One region of the Lentibacillus cibarius genome, then DNA from elsewhere that is predicted to be linked to it. Evidence: riboswitches for the same ligand, from Rfam matches in the RefSeq annotation. Region 1 holds a riboswitch; the other holds the start of a gene.
What was found. Region 1 has a riboswitch for FMN ahead of FFL34_RS03275 (ECF transporter S component). Riboswitches for the same ligand answer to the same signal wherever they lie in the genome.
Positions count from the first base shown of each region.

Region 2: linked by a shared signal. The riboswitch ahead of ribD (bifunctional diaminohydroxyphosphoribosylaminopyrimidine deaminase/5-amino-6-(5-phosphoribosylamino)uracil reductase RibD) and the one ahead of FFL34_RS03275 (ECF transporter S component) in region 1 are both predicted to bind FMN.

Region 1 covers NZ_VCIA01000001.1:646,981-654,731, reverse strand. Annotated here, with positions in the region: gene FFL34_RS03295 (YugN family protein) at 1-80, shown strand, start outside; gene FFL34_RS03290 (potassium channel family protein) at 69-1,067, opposite strand; gene FFL34_RS03285 (thioredoxin family protein) at 1,501-2,064, opposite strand; gene FFL34_RS03280 (M20/M25/M40 family metallo-hydrolase) at 2,246-3,304, shown strand; FMN riboswitch at 3,414-3,560, shown strand; gene FFL34_RS03275 (ECF transporter S component) at 3,759-4,349, shown strand; gene FFL34_RS03270 (hotdog fold thioesterase) at 4,397-4,783, opposite strand; gene FFL34_RS03265 (1,4-dihydroxy-2-naphthoate polyprenyltransferase) at 4,802-5,737, opposite strand; gene FFL34_RS03260 (isochorismate synthase) at 5,939-7,330, shown strand; gene menD (2-succinyl-5-enolpyruvyl-6-hydroxy-3-cyclohexene-1-carboxylic-acid synthase) at 7,327-7,751, shown strand, end outside.
Region 2 covers NZ_VCIA01000001.1:2,521,843-2,529,593, forward strand. Annotated here, with positions in the region: gene FFL34_RS12365 (GNAT family N-acetyltransferase) at 1-101, shown strand, start outside; gene FFL34_RS18660 (hypothetical protein) at 285-665, shown strand; gene FFL34_RS18665 (hypothetical protein) at 659-937, shown strand; gene FFL34_RS12375 (DmpA family aminopeptidase) at 1,042-2,022, opposite strand; FMN riboswitch at 2,210-2,360, shown strand; gene ribD (bifunctional diaminohydroxyphosphoribosylaminopyrimidine deaminase/5-amino-6-(5-phosphoribosylamino)uracil reductase RibD) at 2,557-3,663, shown strand; gene FFL34_RS12385 (riboflavin synthase) at 3,644-4,249, shown strand; gene FFL34_RS12390 (bifunctional 3,4-dihydroxy-2-butanone-4-phosphate synthase/GTP cyclohydrolase II) at 4,274-5,476, shown strand; gene ribH (6,7-dimethyl-8-ribityllumazine synthase) at 5,587-6,057, shown strand; gene FFL34_RS12405 (ABC-F family ATP-binding cassette domain-containing protein) at 6,494-7,751, shown strand, end outside.

The DNA of each region.
Region 1 (7,751 bases):
ATCCCGGTTTGAACCGTGAAACTAGGAAAGTCGGTGAAGCTGTGCTGCGAAAGGTAGAAGAATTGTTACTACCAGGATGAGAGGATGATTAATGTATCATCCTTGTCAAGTTCCATGTCAGGTCGTGGATTCATATGCCACTTGCCATCACGAATTATTCCAAGTAAAAGTTCACCGTTTTCCAGGAAGAACAGTACCGTTTCTTTAAAGGTGTTTCCATCCAACTTATCTGGAAGCGGAATGTGGTTAAATTGTTGATTATTTAGTAGTGTTAACACTGTTTCAAAAGGTTTTGTCTGTTCTTTATGGAAGAGCTCATGGTAAAACAGTGTACTCATAAAATCATTTGAGCTTATAACGGTGTCCGCACCCGCCCGAATGGCATTTTCTACTTGGCTGATGGTTAGAATTTCTGCATTTATTGAGACATCTTGATTGTTCCCACGAACAGCGATGATGGATAAGATGGTGTTAATATCCGCTTTTCGCTCGTCAATGGTAATATCTGACGAAATGAGGACGGCCTCAGCGGCTTTAATATTGGCCTGTATTAATACGGCATCCTCGCTCGGATCTCCATGGATGAAATGAACTGGATAATGACGATAAGGTAATTTGTCCAATGTCCGGTCAATTAGCACGACTTCTTGGTTAGAATCCTTATCGGCAATCATATCTGTTAGCTGTTTAGTTCGCTCATTCCAGCCGATGACTACGATATGGTGGTTACCGTTAAAAGAGACTTTCCCTTCTGAAAGCTTATTCTCATGATTAATAGTGGTTGCGGCGAGCGTCGTAATATAAAATGTCAGCATGCCACCGCCGGAAAGTAGAAGAAGAATGCCAATGATTCTGCCTGGAACAGTAAGTGGAACATAATCACCATAACCGACTGTTGCGCCGGTGATAAACGCCCACCATACACCATCAAAAACGGATGGAAATTGATTTGGCTCGACAAGGTGAATGATAAATCCAAATAGGATCATGAGTACAAAAATAGACAGGAGAAGCCTTACAGCTGCCGGCATACGGAAATAAATATGTTTAAATACTTCGAGATTCACTTTGTTCACCTGCCCATGTTTTTAGTAACGTCAGAAAATATAGACTTAGGAGGACCTTATAAAAAACTATAAAATTTAGCGATATAACTTTTACTTGCAAGGACGCTTCCTTTTGTTCTGTGTTCGTGCCCGGATGTATCATAGCATGACGATAATCCATTAAAATTACACACATAGTATTGGCAAAGGTCCAAAACTTTCATACGCCATAAAAGGTAATTGCAGTCCATACACGGGCGTGATTGACATTTGCTGAAAGATGTTTCCGTCATGATAAGGAAGAGACTGGGAAAAAAACTAAACAAATCAGTTCTAAATACGAACGATATGTGTTTTCCCTGCGCTTATTTCATTAAGCAAAAAACCCGAGTTGATTCAGAAATATCTGAATCGACTCGGGTTTTTCTTTAACTAAAAATCTTCTGTTCCAGTATTACAGATTCAAATTTCTTTTCAAAGTGGTTTTGATGCTTTCATAAACTTCCTGCCAGAAGTCAGTATTGTCACGAAAGGATTTAGTCATAAATCGGCGTATTTCTTTTGACTTTTCCTTATAATCATCGTGATCGCTTGGTGGTAGTTGCTGTCTGGAATGGTCGACGAATTCCTGGATTTCTTCCGCTCTCGGTCCCCATACCGCCACTTCTTTTCCATTGCTATCGATGAAAATGAACTTGGGAATTGATCGTGATGTTCCATTAGTCAAGTATTGATCCATCAGCTCAAGGTTTTCATCTCGGGGTAGGAATTTAACCGGTATGTCAGCCTGTTCAGTGAGACGAAGCAAGATAGGTGTGTTGAGCATCGCATCGCCACACCAGTCCTCCGTGAGCACAATAACGCGAAGGTCATGCGCTGCCAAGTTCCGAATAAACTGCTCATCCTCCGGTAATGTGAAATGGTCGTAAATATGTAGTAAGTTTTCTTTGTTTTTCTGCATCGATTCTATATATGTGTCCGGGTCCATGCCTTGCTCAAACCATTGCTCAAGGGTCATTAGTCGACGCTCCTTTTTTTACCATTTTCTTTCTAAAGTGTACCTGAAGAAGAATATTCTGTAAATTAAAGTGCTTGGTTCGCTTTATATTATCTACAATAGGGCATTTATTCGTGTGGCTACGCGTCGTGGAAAAAATTTGCTATGATTGTATGGAAGAGTATGAGAGGGAGGTTTTTTGATGGAGCAGGCGAACAGGTCGTTTTTAATGGATTTGTTGCATACACCGTCACCGTCAAGTGATGAGGTGGCCATTCAGAAAAAATGGATAAACTATGTAAAGGATTTTGCGGATGAAATCAAGACGGATAATGCCGGCAATGCAATTGGAATTATAAATCCGGATGCTGAATTTAAAGTATTATTGGCAGGTCATTGCGACGAAATTGCACTTGTTATTAACCGCATTGATGATGAGGGATTTCTTCATTTTGATAAAATGGGTGGCATAAATCCAAAGGCTGCTGTTGGAATGAAAGTGACCGTACTTGGGCACAACGCTGAATCAACGGGGGTTATCGGTGTCAATGCACAACACCATGGTGGCCTGAAAAACGATTTCGGATTAGAAGATTTGTTTATTGATTGCGGTTATAAAACAAAGGAAGAAGCGGAGCGGTTTGTACAGATAGGTGATTTGGCTGTTTATAAGACTAATCCAGAGCTTTTAATGGACAGGTATGTATCCGGCCGCGGTCTGGATAATCGGACAGGGGCATTTATTGTTGCTGAAGTTCTGCGGCGGCTTTCAGATAGAGGAAGCGATGTTGGTGTTTATGCGGCCAGTACCGTAAATGAGGAAACAAATATGGGAGGTGCGTATTTTGCTGCTGCCGGTATTAAGCCAACTATGGCCATCGCTTGTGATGTTACATTTGCCACGGATTATCCAGGTGTGAATAAAAATAAACACGGCGATGTTAAACTTGATGGCGGTCCGGTACTGGCAAAAGGCGCTCCCATTAACATTAAAATCAATAAGATGCTCGAAAAAACAGCTAGAAGACGGAATATTCGTGTACAGTATGAACTGACACCACGTATGACAGGGACAGATGCAGACCGTATGCGACTGACCGGTCCCGGTGTTCCCATTTCACTGGTTTCTCTGCCACTCAGGTACATGCACTCACCTGTCGAAACGTCTAGTCTTAAGGATATGGATGAGGAGATAGAATTACTTGTTACTATGCTGTCTGAAATGACGGGTGAAGAAAGTTTAAATCCATTAGATGACTAGATACCTTCAAATTCGGTTGAAGACGTCGTAGAAAGATTAATTTCACAGCTGCAAATGACTTTTCAATGAAAGAAAATTGTAGTATAATACATGTAAAATAACATATCGATTCCATCTTCGGGGCAGGGTGCAATTCCCGACCGACGGTAAGAAGCACTATGCTGTTTTAAGTCCGTGACCCGTCTGCATGAATGCAGCGGTGGACCCGGTGTGAGTCCGGGACCGACAGTTACAGTCTGGATGGGAGAAGATGACGAGCCGGAATTCGGTGCATGCGTGCGTGTACCTTAACTTTCCTGTGACGTGACACCCTAAAGCCCCTAATAGGTTTTAGGGTTTTTTATGATAGGTTTCCGGTTTAACGTTTTGGACCGAAAACCAGACGCGACAGGATACGGCTCACCCTTCATCAGTGTAAGATGCGAATCGGTGAGGATGAAGGAGGAGACGGGTGATGCGACCAACCGCGCAATCATCAAAATTAGTTAAACTTGTTGTCCTGGCATTGCTAGGAACGATTTCTTTGGTGCTATTCTTTTTGAATTTTCCACTGCCATTTTTACCACCATATTTAAAAATAGACTTCAGTGAAGTACCGGCATTGATGGCGGCACTGATATTTTCACCGGTGGCTGGTATTATTGTAGAAGGGATTAAAAATTTGTTATATCTAGTTGTATCCGGTGCCGGCGATCCGATAGGTGTGGCATCAAACTTCTTTGCAGGGGTTATGTTTGTCGTACCAGTAGCTGTACTGTACCATCGGTCAAAAGGTGTCAAGAGTGTGGTTTCAGGGCTGGTAACTGGTACCATTGTTATGGCAATTGGGATGAGCGTTTTAAACTATTACCTGATCTTACCGGCTTATGCTTGGTTTACAGGAGCTCCCGAAATGGCTGCAACCACGGTGAAATGGATAACAGTTTCCGGTGGAGTGCTGCCTTTTAATATGATTAAGGGAGTTATTGTAGGCGTCTTATTTGTACCCGTATTTATTAAAATGAAGGCTTGGATAGAGCAAAAACAGACGAATTTAGCAGCATAAGGAACTTTAAAAAAGCGGGAGTGCCATCATGACACTCCCGCTTTCATTTACTTTTTCTTAGGAACGACGCTAATGGTACAACGGGATATGCACAGAAGTCGGTTATGCTCATCGGTGATCCGCACTTCCCACACCATCGTTTGTCTTCCTTTATGCAAAGGTTCTGCTTTGGCGGTAACAATACCTTCGCGCTTGGATTTGATATGATTGGCATTGATTTCGATGCCAAACACGTCGAACTTTTCGTTATCAATGTTCATATATGCGCCGATACTTGCGGCGGATTCGGCTAATGCGACATTTGCACCTCCGTGCAAGAATCCTGCAGGCTGGTGTGTACGCTCATCAACGGGCATGGTCATGATGACAAGATTTTCATCAAGTAGCTTTGTCTCAATACCGAGTGTTTCCATTAATGTTTCGGAAAAGTCCATGAGATAAGTCCCCTCTCATTACAAATAGGCACTGACCAATAATGAAATGCCAATTAGGAAACCATACATTGTGTTCGTTTTACCTGTGGCAGCCATGGCCGGCATCATTTCTAGCGAGTTCGTCTTGCCGCGGAATTTGCGAATAACGTCAGCTGCCTTAAAAATACTTAAAAATGCCAGGATTGACCACATCGGTAAAATTCCGGTAATCATGTAAATAACGGTTAAGCTGTATGCGGTGATAAATAAAATGGCCAGGAATCTAATGGCATTTTTCCGTCCGAGCAGAATGGCGACTGTTTTCCGCCCATTTTCCTTATCTCCATCAAGATCACGGATGTTATTGGAAAGCATAATTGCCCCGATAAAAATCGCAACCGGTATCGACAGCCAAATGACCGAACTTGTCAGTGTTGATGTTTGAATATAATAGCTGATTCCAATAATGACCGTCCCCATAAAAAATCCGGAGAAAAGCTCGCCGAATGGTGTGTAGGCAATCGGGTACGGACCACCTGTATACAAATAACCGAATAACATACACACGATGCCAATGACAGCAATCCACCAGCTTGATGCCATACAGATATAAACACCTAACAAAATGGCAATGGCAAAAAACGTAATTGCTAATCGAAGCACCGTTCTTGGTGAAATACCATCCCGGACAATCGTACCACCGATGCCGACTGATTTATCATTATCCAACCCCAGAATAAAGTCATAATATTCGTTGAACATATTGGTGGCAGATTGGATAAGGATGGATGCCAAAAGCATAGCTAAAAATAATAATAAGTTAATATGCTCCTCTGTCAGTGCAAACATCGTTCCAACAAATACCGGAACAATAGATGCTGTCAGTGTATGTGGACGTAAGAGACGCCACCACACTTGCAAGCCGCTGCGTTCGTTGAGTGCCTCTTTTATTGAATTATCGTTTGTCGAATTCACGTTTCCCCTCTCCTTTAGTGCTTTGGGATTCAACTTAGCGTTTACTATATCAATACAAGTTTAGGCAATTCGTTAAGGCCTGTCAATTGCCTATCGTCATGAAATCATCACAATTAGACACCAATCCTTGAGGAACTTAATAAAAAAGAATAAAATAGATATGGTAAGTTGAAATGGTGAATGGTATGGAGGATAATAAAAATGATTGAAGTAAAATTAAAATCATTTGAATCGCTGCTTTCAAAAGCAATTACCAAAGCGAAAACAACTGAGTATAATCAATTGGTAAGTATGACAGAAGAAATACATGAAGTTGATCCGGTTCGGTTCTTTGCGTCGGCAAAGACGTTGTCAATGGATCGTGTTTTTTGGACGAGTACATCTGAACAGTTTTCCATTGTCGGCGTTGGTTGTGCTTGGAATATAGAATTAGAGGAGAACCGAACAGAAACAATAGAAAACCACTGGCAGCAATTGGTCGATGAAGCAATAATTGACAACCCTTATCAAGTGCCTGGAACTGGGGTTGTAGGGCTTGGGGGCATGTCATTCGATCCAAGTGTTCGAAAATCTTCGCTATGGAATAAATTTAGTCATCGGTCGTTTCAGGTTCCGAATGTGCTGTTGACTAAGCATAATGCTCGTAATTACTTGACGATTAATCTTCAAGTTAAGGCTAATGATGATTTGCAGGAGCTGACCGAGTGGGTGGAACAAGCTAAAGATATATTAGTGAACAGCTCAGAAAGGTTACCGGAGTGCGCTGGCATCGCCGGACAGCAAGAAATAGCACCTGACAAATGGAAACAAACTGTAAAGCTTGCGGCGGACAAGATAAAAGCACACGATGCACAAAAAATTGTCTTGGCTCGTGAGCTGCGGGTGACAATGACAGATGACGTACAGGTTGCTTCTATTTTAAGAAATTTGTTGGAAACACAGCCGGATAGTTATGTGTTTGCTGTGGAACGTGCAGGCGACTGCTTTGTTGGCGCTTCTCCGGAAAGGTTAGTCAAGCAAGATAACAATCAATTATTTTCGGTTTGTCTTGCCGGAACAGCGCCACGCGGAAAAACGGAAGCAGAAGATCGTGAAATCGGTGAAAACTTACTCCACGATGATAAGAACCGTAGTGAGCACGATTTTGTCGTGAAAATGATCAGACAATCAATGGAAGCGTATTGCGATGCCGTTCATGTCCCGGAAACACCGGTCATTCATCCGTTTAGAAACCTACAGCATTTATACACTCCGGTAACAGCACAATTGAAAAGAGGGTACAGTATTTTTGACATTATCGAAAAATTGCACCCCACACCGGCGCTTGGTGGTGTTCCCCGGGAAGCCTCAAAGGACTTTATCCGAAAGCATGAACAGCTCGACCGTGGCTGGTATGGTGCCCCGGTTGGCTGGTTTGACAGCAACCGGAATGGGGAATTTGCTGTGGCCATCCGGTCCGGACTCGTACAGGGAGACAAGGTGTCCTTATTTGCCGGTTGTGGTGTTGTAAAGGATTCAGACCCGGAAGCGGAGTATGAAGAGACGATGATTAAATTCAGACCAATGCTGTCTGCACTGGAGGGACGGCAATGAATCATACGGAAAACCTGACACGGTATACAGCCAATTTTGTTGACGAACTCGTTGCTGCTGGATTGACAGACGTTGTTATTTCACCCGGTTCCCGCTCTACCCCGATGGCAATGACGATGACGGAGCATCCTGAGTTGAACCAGTGGGTGATTATTGACGAGCGGTCCGCGGCTTTTTTTGCGTTAGGAATGGCGAAACAGATGAAACGTCCGGTTGCCATTATATGCACCTCAGGAACAGCCGCCGCTAATTATTTTCCGGCGATCATTGAGGCATATTACAGTCGCGTTCCATTGATTGTCCTCACAACAGATAGGCCGCACGAGCTGCGTGATGTTGGCGCACCGCAGGCGATTGGACAGTTGAAGCTGTATGGGGATTATACTAAGTGGTTTCATGAAATGGCATTGCCGGAAGCCAC
Region 2 (7,751 bases), 1.9 Mb from region 1:
CCTTTGCAAGAGAGGAAGGAAAGAAAATTAAACCGACGTGTCCGTATGTAGTGGATAAGATGGAACAAACACCGGAATATCAGGACGTGCTGGCTAACTAACGGCCGTCGCTTTGAAACACTCAGTATAACGCCAGGGTTACGTGCCCTGGCGTTTTTTCGTAACGTCAAAAGGTATAAATTTTGGAAGACCTTATAAGAAAAGCTTCGGCACTCGCTATAAACGCGAGACGAATGCCGAGGTTTTCTAATATAATGGCCATGAAAGGAAAAAGAGGGATATCCATGCAAAAAACGATGAAAACAATCTATGAAACCATGATGATTTTCCTAGTAATGCTAACCATTGTAACTATATGGACGGATGACACCTATAATGCAACGATCAGCTGGGTGGTGTGGGTAGTGTTTTTTATCGACTTTAATGTACGTTTCCTAACATCCCAAGCGAAATGGGCGTTTATCAAGCAAAATCCATTTCTTTTCATTGCCATTATCCCATTTGATCAGTTTTTTCAAATGGCTAGAATTGTCCGCATCATCTATTTGTTCAGGATTAAAACGATTACCAAGTACTATGTCGTTCCCTTTGTTGAAAAACTACAATTCAGTCCAAATCACTTATCCTGTTATTTGTTCTCGTTTTACTATGTACGGAAATGGTGATTATCCGGGCGGTAGAGACATCTGTTGGAAGCTTTTTGGAAGCAGCAATGGTTGTGTTTGGTTATTTACTCTTTTTTGGGCACCAAGTATTTGAGATTGAACAGGCTATCTCCATCTGGGCACTGACCTCCACCTCCGTCCTTGGTATTGCAATGCAGGGACTGGCACTGCAATGGGCATTTGCTAAAATAGATGCATTTTTCCAGCGGTTTAAAGATGAACAATCGCCGGAAGCGGAAGAACAGTTAGAATTTAAAGTGAAACAGTGGTAGATACATTGAAAACGCGAGAGTTCGAGGCGGAAACGCCAAAGTTTGGAACGAAACCGCCAGAATTTGGAGCGAAATCACCAGAATCACGTTCGGCACCGCTAGATTTATTTTTCCAGCGGTGCCTTTTCCACAACGCGTTCTTTACGTCCTTCTGTTGTTTCCGCATTGCGGAGCGAGCTGATGACCGCTTCTTCTGTCGCCTCCACGACAGCTTGAAAAAGTCCATTCATTACGGGATAATCGTCACGAAGAAATGACATGCTCTCTAAATGCGAATCAGATTGATGATGATACGTATTGGCTGTAGAAAAGGCTATAGCAACGTCCCCGCTTCCATGACCAATGTGGCTGCCGGTCCTGCCAAGTCCCGCGGCACAACGTTTAGCAAGCCGCTGTAGCTGCCGGTCGTAAAGGGGTGCATCTGTAGCAATGATCATCATGATAGATCCATCCGGGGTGTCTAGCTGAACCCGGCTGAAATCGGCGAAAAGTGCTTCTTCCCGTTTGCCGAAATTACTAAGTACGAGACAGCCGACGGTATAGCCTTCAACGATACGTGAGGATGTTCCAATCCCACCCTTATACCCAAAGCAGACCATTCCTTTGCCCGCGCCAACCGCACCTTCTTCCACCGGACCAACTGATGCGGATTGGATCGCCTCTATGGCATGTTCTGGTTTGACCGCCTGCATCCGCATGGTGTTTAAATAGCTATCATTGCATTCGCCAACGACAATATTTAAGGAACTTTCTGTATCACCAATCGCTAGGTCTTGTTCAAGCATATAGGTGAGTGTCCCTTGCAAAACCGCACCAACACTGAATGTATTCGTAAGCATAATCGGTGATTCCAGCAAACCAAGCTCGTCCACTTGTACAAGGCCGGCTGTTTTTCCGTAGCCATTAATCACTGCGCTGCCTGCTCGGACCTTTTGCCGAAATAGATTACCGTCATGGGGAAGGATCGCAGTAACTCCGGTACATATCGTATCCTCGTTATTCACTTTTTTGTATAGCGTTACATGACCGACTTGAACCCCGGCAACATCAGTAATTCCGTTCATGTATCCTTTTTCCAATTGCATGTCGCTGCCCCTTTCTTCTAGAAATCTATCTGTATTATAGCAGACTAACCCCTAGTATTTAATTGAATAGATCAGACCGGCGAAGGTATTATTTTAAGTAATTCCCAAATATAATTATTGACTAAATCCGTCCAAATGAGGTACATTTAATAATAATCAGTCAAAATAAAATAATGGAACATATAAGATATTCCTTCGGGGCAGGGTGAAAGTCCCTACCGACGGTGATGAGGCACAGCTTCAAAGTCCGTGACCCGTGCGGTTATGATTAAAACCAAGCGGTGGACCTGGTGTGAGTCCGGGACCGACAGTGATAGTCTGGATGGGAGAAGGAATTTTTTAGCTGGTATGCAACTGGACTGCATGCAGGTAAACGGTATCGTTACTTGTGTGGCTGTTTTGTTATATGATACATACCTGAAAAAATTCTGCTCGTCTACCTCTGAAGGGAAATCTCAGGGGTTTTTTTATGCACTGAATTTATATAAACATAAGAAACAGGACTGCTTTCAATTGATCGTGGAGGTGTACGGTGTGAATGATGAATACTATATGGAATTTGCTTTAAACCTGGCAAGGTCTGCCACGGGGCAAACTAGTCCTAATCCCCCGGTTGGCGCAGTTGTCGTCAAAAACGGTGAAATTCTTGGAATGGGAGCACATTTGAAGGCAGGAGAGGCCCACGCCGAAGTACACGCGCTACAGATGGCGGGTGATAAGGCGAAAGGGGCAGATATTTATGTCACGCTCGAACCGTGCAGTCACCACGGAAAAACACCGCCGTGTGCTGATTTGCTTGTGGAAGCTGGAATCAGGCGTGCAGTCATTGCGGTTATGGACCCGAATGAAAAAGTCGCCGGGCGTGGTATTGACAAGCTGCGTATGGCGGGCATTGATGTGAAGCTTGGCGTGCTGGAAAAAGAAGCTGCGAAGGTCAATCGTACATTTTTTCATTACACACAGACCGGAAAGCCATTTGTAACCTTAAAGACAGCAGTCAGCCTTGATGGGAAAACCGCGACACATACCGGGGACAGCAAGTGGATTACTGGTGAGGCGGCACGTATGGATGTGCACCAATATCGTCATACGCATGATGCTATTTTAGTCGGGGTAAATACGGTGCTCGCGGATAATCCGAGCCTGACTTCCCGCTTGCCAAACGGCGCGAAAAATCCGCTCCGTATCATACTTGATTCAACCCTACGCACACCACTTACGTCCAGTGTTGTGACCGATCAAAAAGCAGAGACCTGGATCATTACCGGAAATCAGGTAGGAGCTGCAGCGATCCCCCCTTATGAAAAACTTGGGGTGACCGTAATTTCACTTCCGGCAATTGATCCGGATACCATCCTGCGTTATTTGGGACACCACGGCATCATGTCATTGTTTGTTGAAGGCGGATCAGCAGTCCACGGATCTTTTCTTATGGGGGGTCACATCAATCAGCTTGTTCAGTACATAGCACCAAAACTGATTGGTGGGAAAGATGCGCCTGGTGTTATTGGAGGTAAGGGATTTAACGCTATGAACGATGTTTTGCCGATGGTCATCAAGTCAGTGGAAACGATTGATGAAGATATAAAATTGATTGCTGAACCACAGGAGGAAGATACACATGTTTACCGGGATTGTTGAGGAAATAGGAAGAATCAGGCAACTGGAGGAGGTTTCTAAGACGGCGGTACGGCTGACCATCGAAGCGGCGGTTGTACTGGATGATGTACAAATCGGAGACAGCATTGCGGTTAATGGTATATGCCTGACGGTTACCGATGCAGACGATGATGCTTTTGCAGTGGATGTTATGCCGGAAACGATCAAAGCCTCTTCACTTCGCACACTGGAGGAAGGATCTTCAGTGAATCTCGAACGGTCTATGCCGGCAAATGGCAGGTTCGGCGGTCATTTCGTCACTGGTCATGTGGACGGGACGGGAACGATCGTCGGAAAAACAAAGCAGGAAAATGCGGTCTATTATACAGTCGACATTCCACCGGAGCTTACCGACTACTTTATCGTGAAAGGTTCGGTGGCAGTCGATGGTGTCAGCTTGACGGTGTTCGGAATCAGTGGTAATGAAGTGACGCTGTCGCTCATTCCACATACCGTTTCACAAACCGTACTAGGTAACAAAGTTGAAGGGGATTGTGTCAATGTAGAATGTGATGTGCTGGCCAAACATGTTCATCATTTGGTAGGCAAACAGCACAAACAAAATTAAAAATAAACGAAGGAAGTGGACAACATGTTTCATACAATTGAGGAAGCAATTCATGATTTAAAAGAAGGAAGACCAGTCATTGTCGTTGATGATGAAAACCGGGAAAATGAGGGTGATCTGGTTGCGCTGTCGGAAAAGGCCACGCCCGATGTGATTAATTTTATGATCACGCATGCAAAAGGACTTGTCTGTACATCCATCAAACCGGATCTGGCAAAGAAATTAAAACTCCCACTCATGTCAAATGATAGCAGCGATCCATTTGAGACAGCATTTACTGTCAGCATTGATCATCGGGAAACAGCGACAGGCATCAGTACGGAGGATCGATCAAAGACGATTCGCGCATTAACTCACCCCGATACGGTGGCGGCAGATTTTAAACGGCCAGGTCATGTTTTTCCACTCATTGCCAAGGGTGGGGGAGTGTTAGAGCGCCCGGGTCATACGGAAGCATCTGCTGATTTGGCTGCATTATGCGGCGCATTCCCATCAGGGTTTATCTGTGAGATCATTAAAGATGACGGTACAATGGCCCGTGTCCCGGACTTGCAGGAAATGGCAGAAATATTTGATTTAAAACTGATAACGATCGCTGACCTAATTACGTATCGCAAACAGTATGAGATGCATGTCACACGGGAAGTAGAGACTACACTGCCGACTGCGTTTGGAACATTTCGTGTGTATGGCTATACTAATGATTTGGATGGGAAGGAACATATAGCGCTCGTTAAAGGAAAAATCAATCCAAAAGAGCCCGTCCTTACCCGAGTGCATTCAGAATGCCTGACCGGCGATGTATTCGCTTCTTACCGTTGTGATTGTGGCCCTCAACTGAATGAAGCATTGAAACAGATTGATGAGGCCGGCTCAGGTGTACTGATTTATATGCGTCAAGAAGGTCGTGGAATCGGGCTTTTGAATAAATTACGTGCCTACCATTTGCAGGATGACGGAATGGATACAGTGGAAGCAAATGAGCAGCTGGGATTTGCTCCCGATATGCGCGATTATGCGATAAGCGCACAGATTTTAACCGATTTGGGTGTAACACAAGTGAAACTGTTGACCAACAATCCGCAGAAACTTGACGAACTGCAGTCGTATGGTATTCAGGTAGAAAAACGGATACCGCTTGAGACCGATGTTCGACAAGAAAACGAACATTACATTTATACAAAGGTACACAAAATGGGACATTTACTGCAATCACAACAGAACTGAACAACCGGAAAAGTCGCGCGAAAACGAGGAAAGTTGCGCGGCCCAAGCCGAAAGTCGCGCAACCATCATACAGGCTCAAGCCAACAGTCTTAAAAAAGGAGATGATTGAAATGGGAAAAATAGTCGAAGGAAGTCTTGTAGGAACGGATTTGAAAATCGGTGTTGTTGTAGCCCGGTTTAATGAGTTTATTACAGGCAAATTGCTGGAAGGTGCACTAGGCACACTCAAACAGCACGGGGTGAAGGAAGATAACGTGGATGTTGTTTGGGTGCCGGGGGCTTTTGAAATTCCAGTGATTGCTCGTAAAATGGCGGCTAAGGCTGACTATGATGCAGTTATTACGCTTGGTGCGGTCATCCGTGGAGCGACCCCACATTTTGATTATGTTTGTAATGAGGCTGCCAAAGGTATTTCCAATGCAGCGATGCAAACAGGGAAGCCGGTTATTTTCGGTATTTTGACTACCGAGACAATCGAGCAGGCTATTGAACGAGCGGGAACAAAAGCAGGTAACAAAGGAGCAGACGCAGCTGTAGCAGCAATAGAGACGGCTAATGTTGTGAAGGAATTGGATGCGTGATTACACACGTGGAGATGTATCCCGATTTTGTCCAAAGCTAAGAAACTATAAAATTTAGCGATCTAACTAGGCTTGAATTTTTCTAACAGGGAGCATTAGAGCATACGGACTTCGTTTAACGCAGTAAAGAAGGCCGGCGGTACCAAGGACACAGCATAGCTTTTCATATTGGAAAAGTTGCCAGCTGTAAGGTAAACTATATGAAGTATGCGTAAGTCTGGAGGGAGCGGACAATTAAATTTCTAGTCTATCAAATCATCGGAATGGGTATTATTTGGATTGGTTTGGCGTACTTTTATCAGGATATGGATCAGCTGAGCAAAATTGTATTTTACCTCGTGACATCATGGTTGTTATTGTTAATCGTATTACTGATAAAACAGACTATAAAAGGCGACGGGAACGAAGATAAATCTGAATGAGGAAGGTAATGGACATGCTTACGGTTGAGAATTTATACAAATCATATGGGGATAAAACACTGTTAAATGGTATATCTTGCATGATTAAGCCGAATGACAGAATTGGTCTGATTGGCGTGAATGGAACAGGGAAATCAACGTTTTTGAAGGTCATTGCCGGTATCGATACTGCCGAGCAAGGATCCATCAAGCACGCCAAGGATTATCGGATTGAATATTTGGCACAGGAACCCGATTTGAACCCGGATTTGACTGTCATCGAACAGATTTATTACGGTGATGCGGCTATCATGAAGGTAATGCGGGAATATGAGCAGACGCTTCTCGACCTGCAACATGCCCCCAATGATGAAAAAGTTCAGGAGAGGCTTCTCGCTAAGCAGCAGCAAATGGATGCGTATGAAGCATGGGAAGCTAATACAGCAGCAAAAACGGTCTTGACCAAGCTGGGTATTACTGATTTTAACCGGCATGTTTCAGAGTTATCAGGCGGTCAACGAAAAAGGGTAGCCATCGCGAAGGCTTTGATACAGCCGGCCGATTTACTCATTCTTGATGAGCCGACAAACCATCTTGACAATGAGACAGTGGAATGGCTTGAACATTATTTGACATCGTACAAAGGTGCATTATTGCTCGTCACGCACGACCGTTATTTTTTGAACCGTGTCACCAATCAAATTTTCGAGCTTGATCAAGGTCATTTGTATACGTACGAAGGTAATTATGAACTGTTCCTGGAAAAAAAGGCGGAACGGGAGGCTTTGGAAAGAAGCTATGAACAGAAACACCAGAACATATTGAAAAAAGAGATTGCATGGCTGAAACGGGGACCCAAAGCTCGCGGAACCAAGCAGAAGGCGCGTATTGACAGAGTTGAACAGATGAAGCAAAAGAAATATACCACTGAATCCCGTGATGTATCATTCGAAGCGGGATCTGCCCGCCTTGGAAAAAAAGTGATCGAACTGGAGGACATTGCTAAATCTTATGATGGAAAGCAAGTGCTCCAGGACTTTCATTTCCTGGTTGTTCCGGGTGACCGGTTGGGGATTGTCGGGCCCAACGGTTCAGGTAAATCGACCTTGCTTAATATAATGGCCGGGCGTGTTCAACCGGATGGCGGACATGTTGAGGTTGGTCAGACGGTTAAGATTGGCTATTATACACAAGGTGATGAGGAACTGGATGGCGATAAGCGAATTATCGAATATATTCGGGAAACAGCTGAAGTCATTCAAACAAAAGACGGCGATGAGATTACCGCGGAAC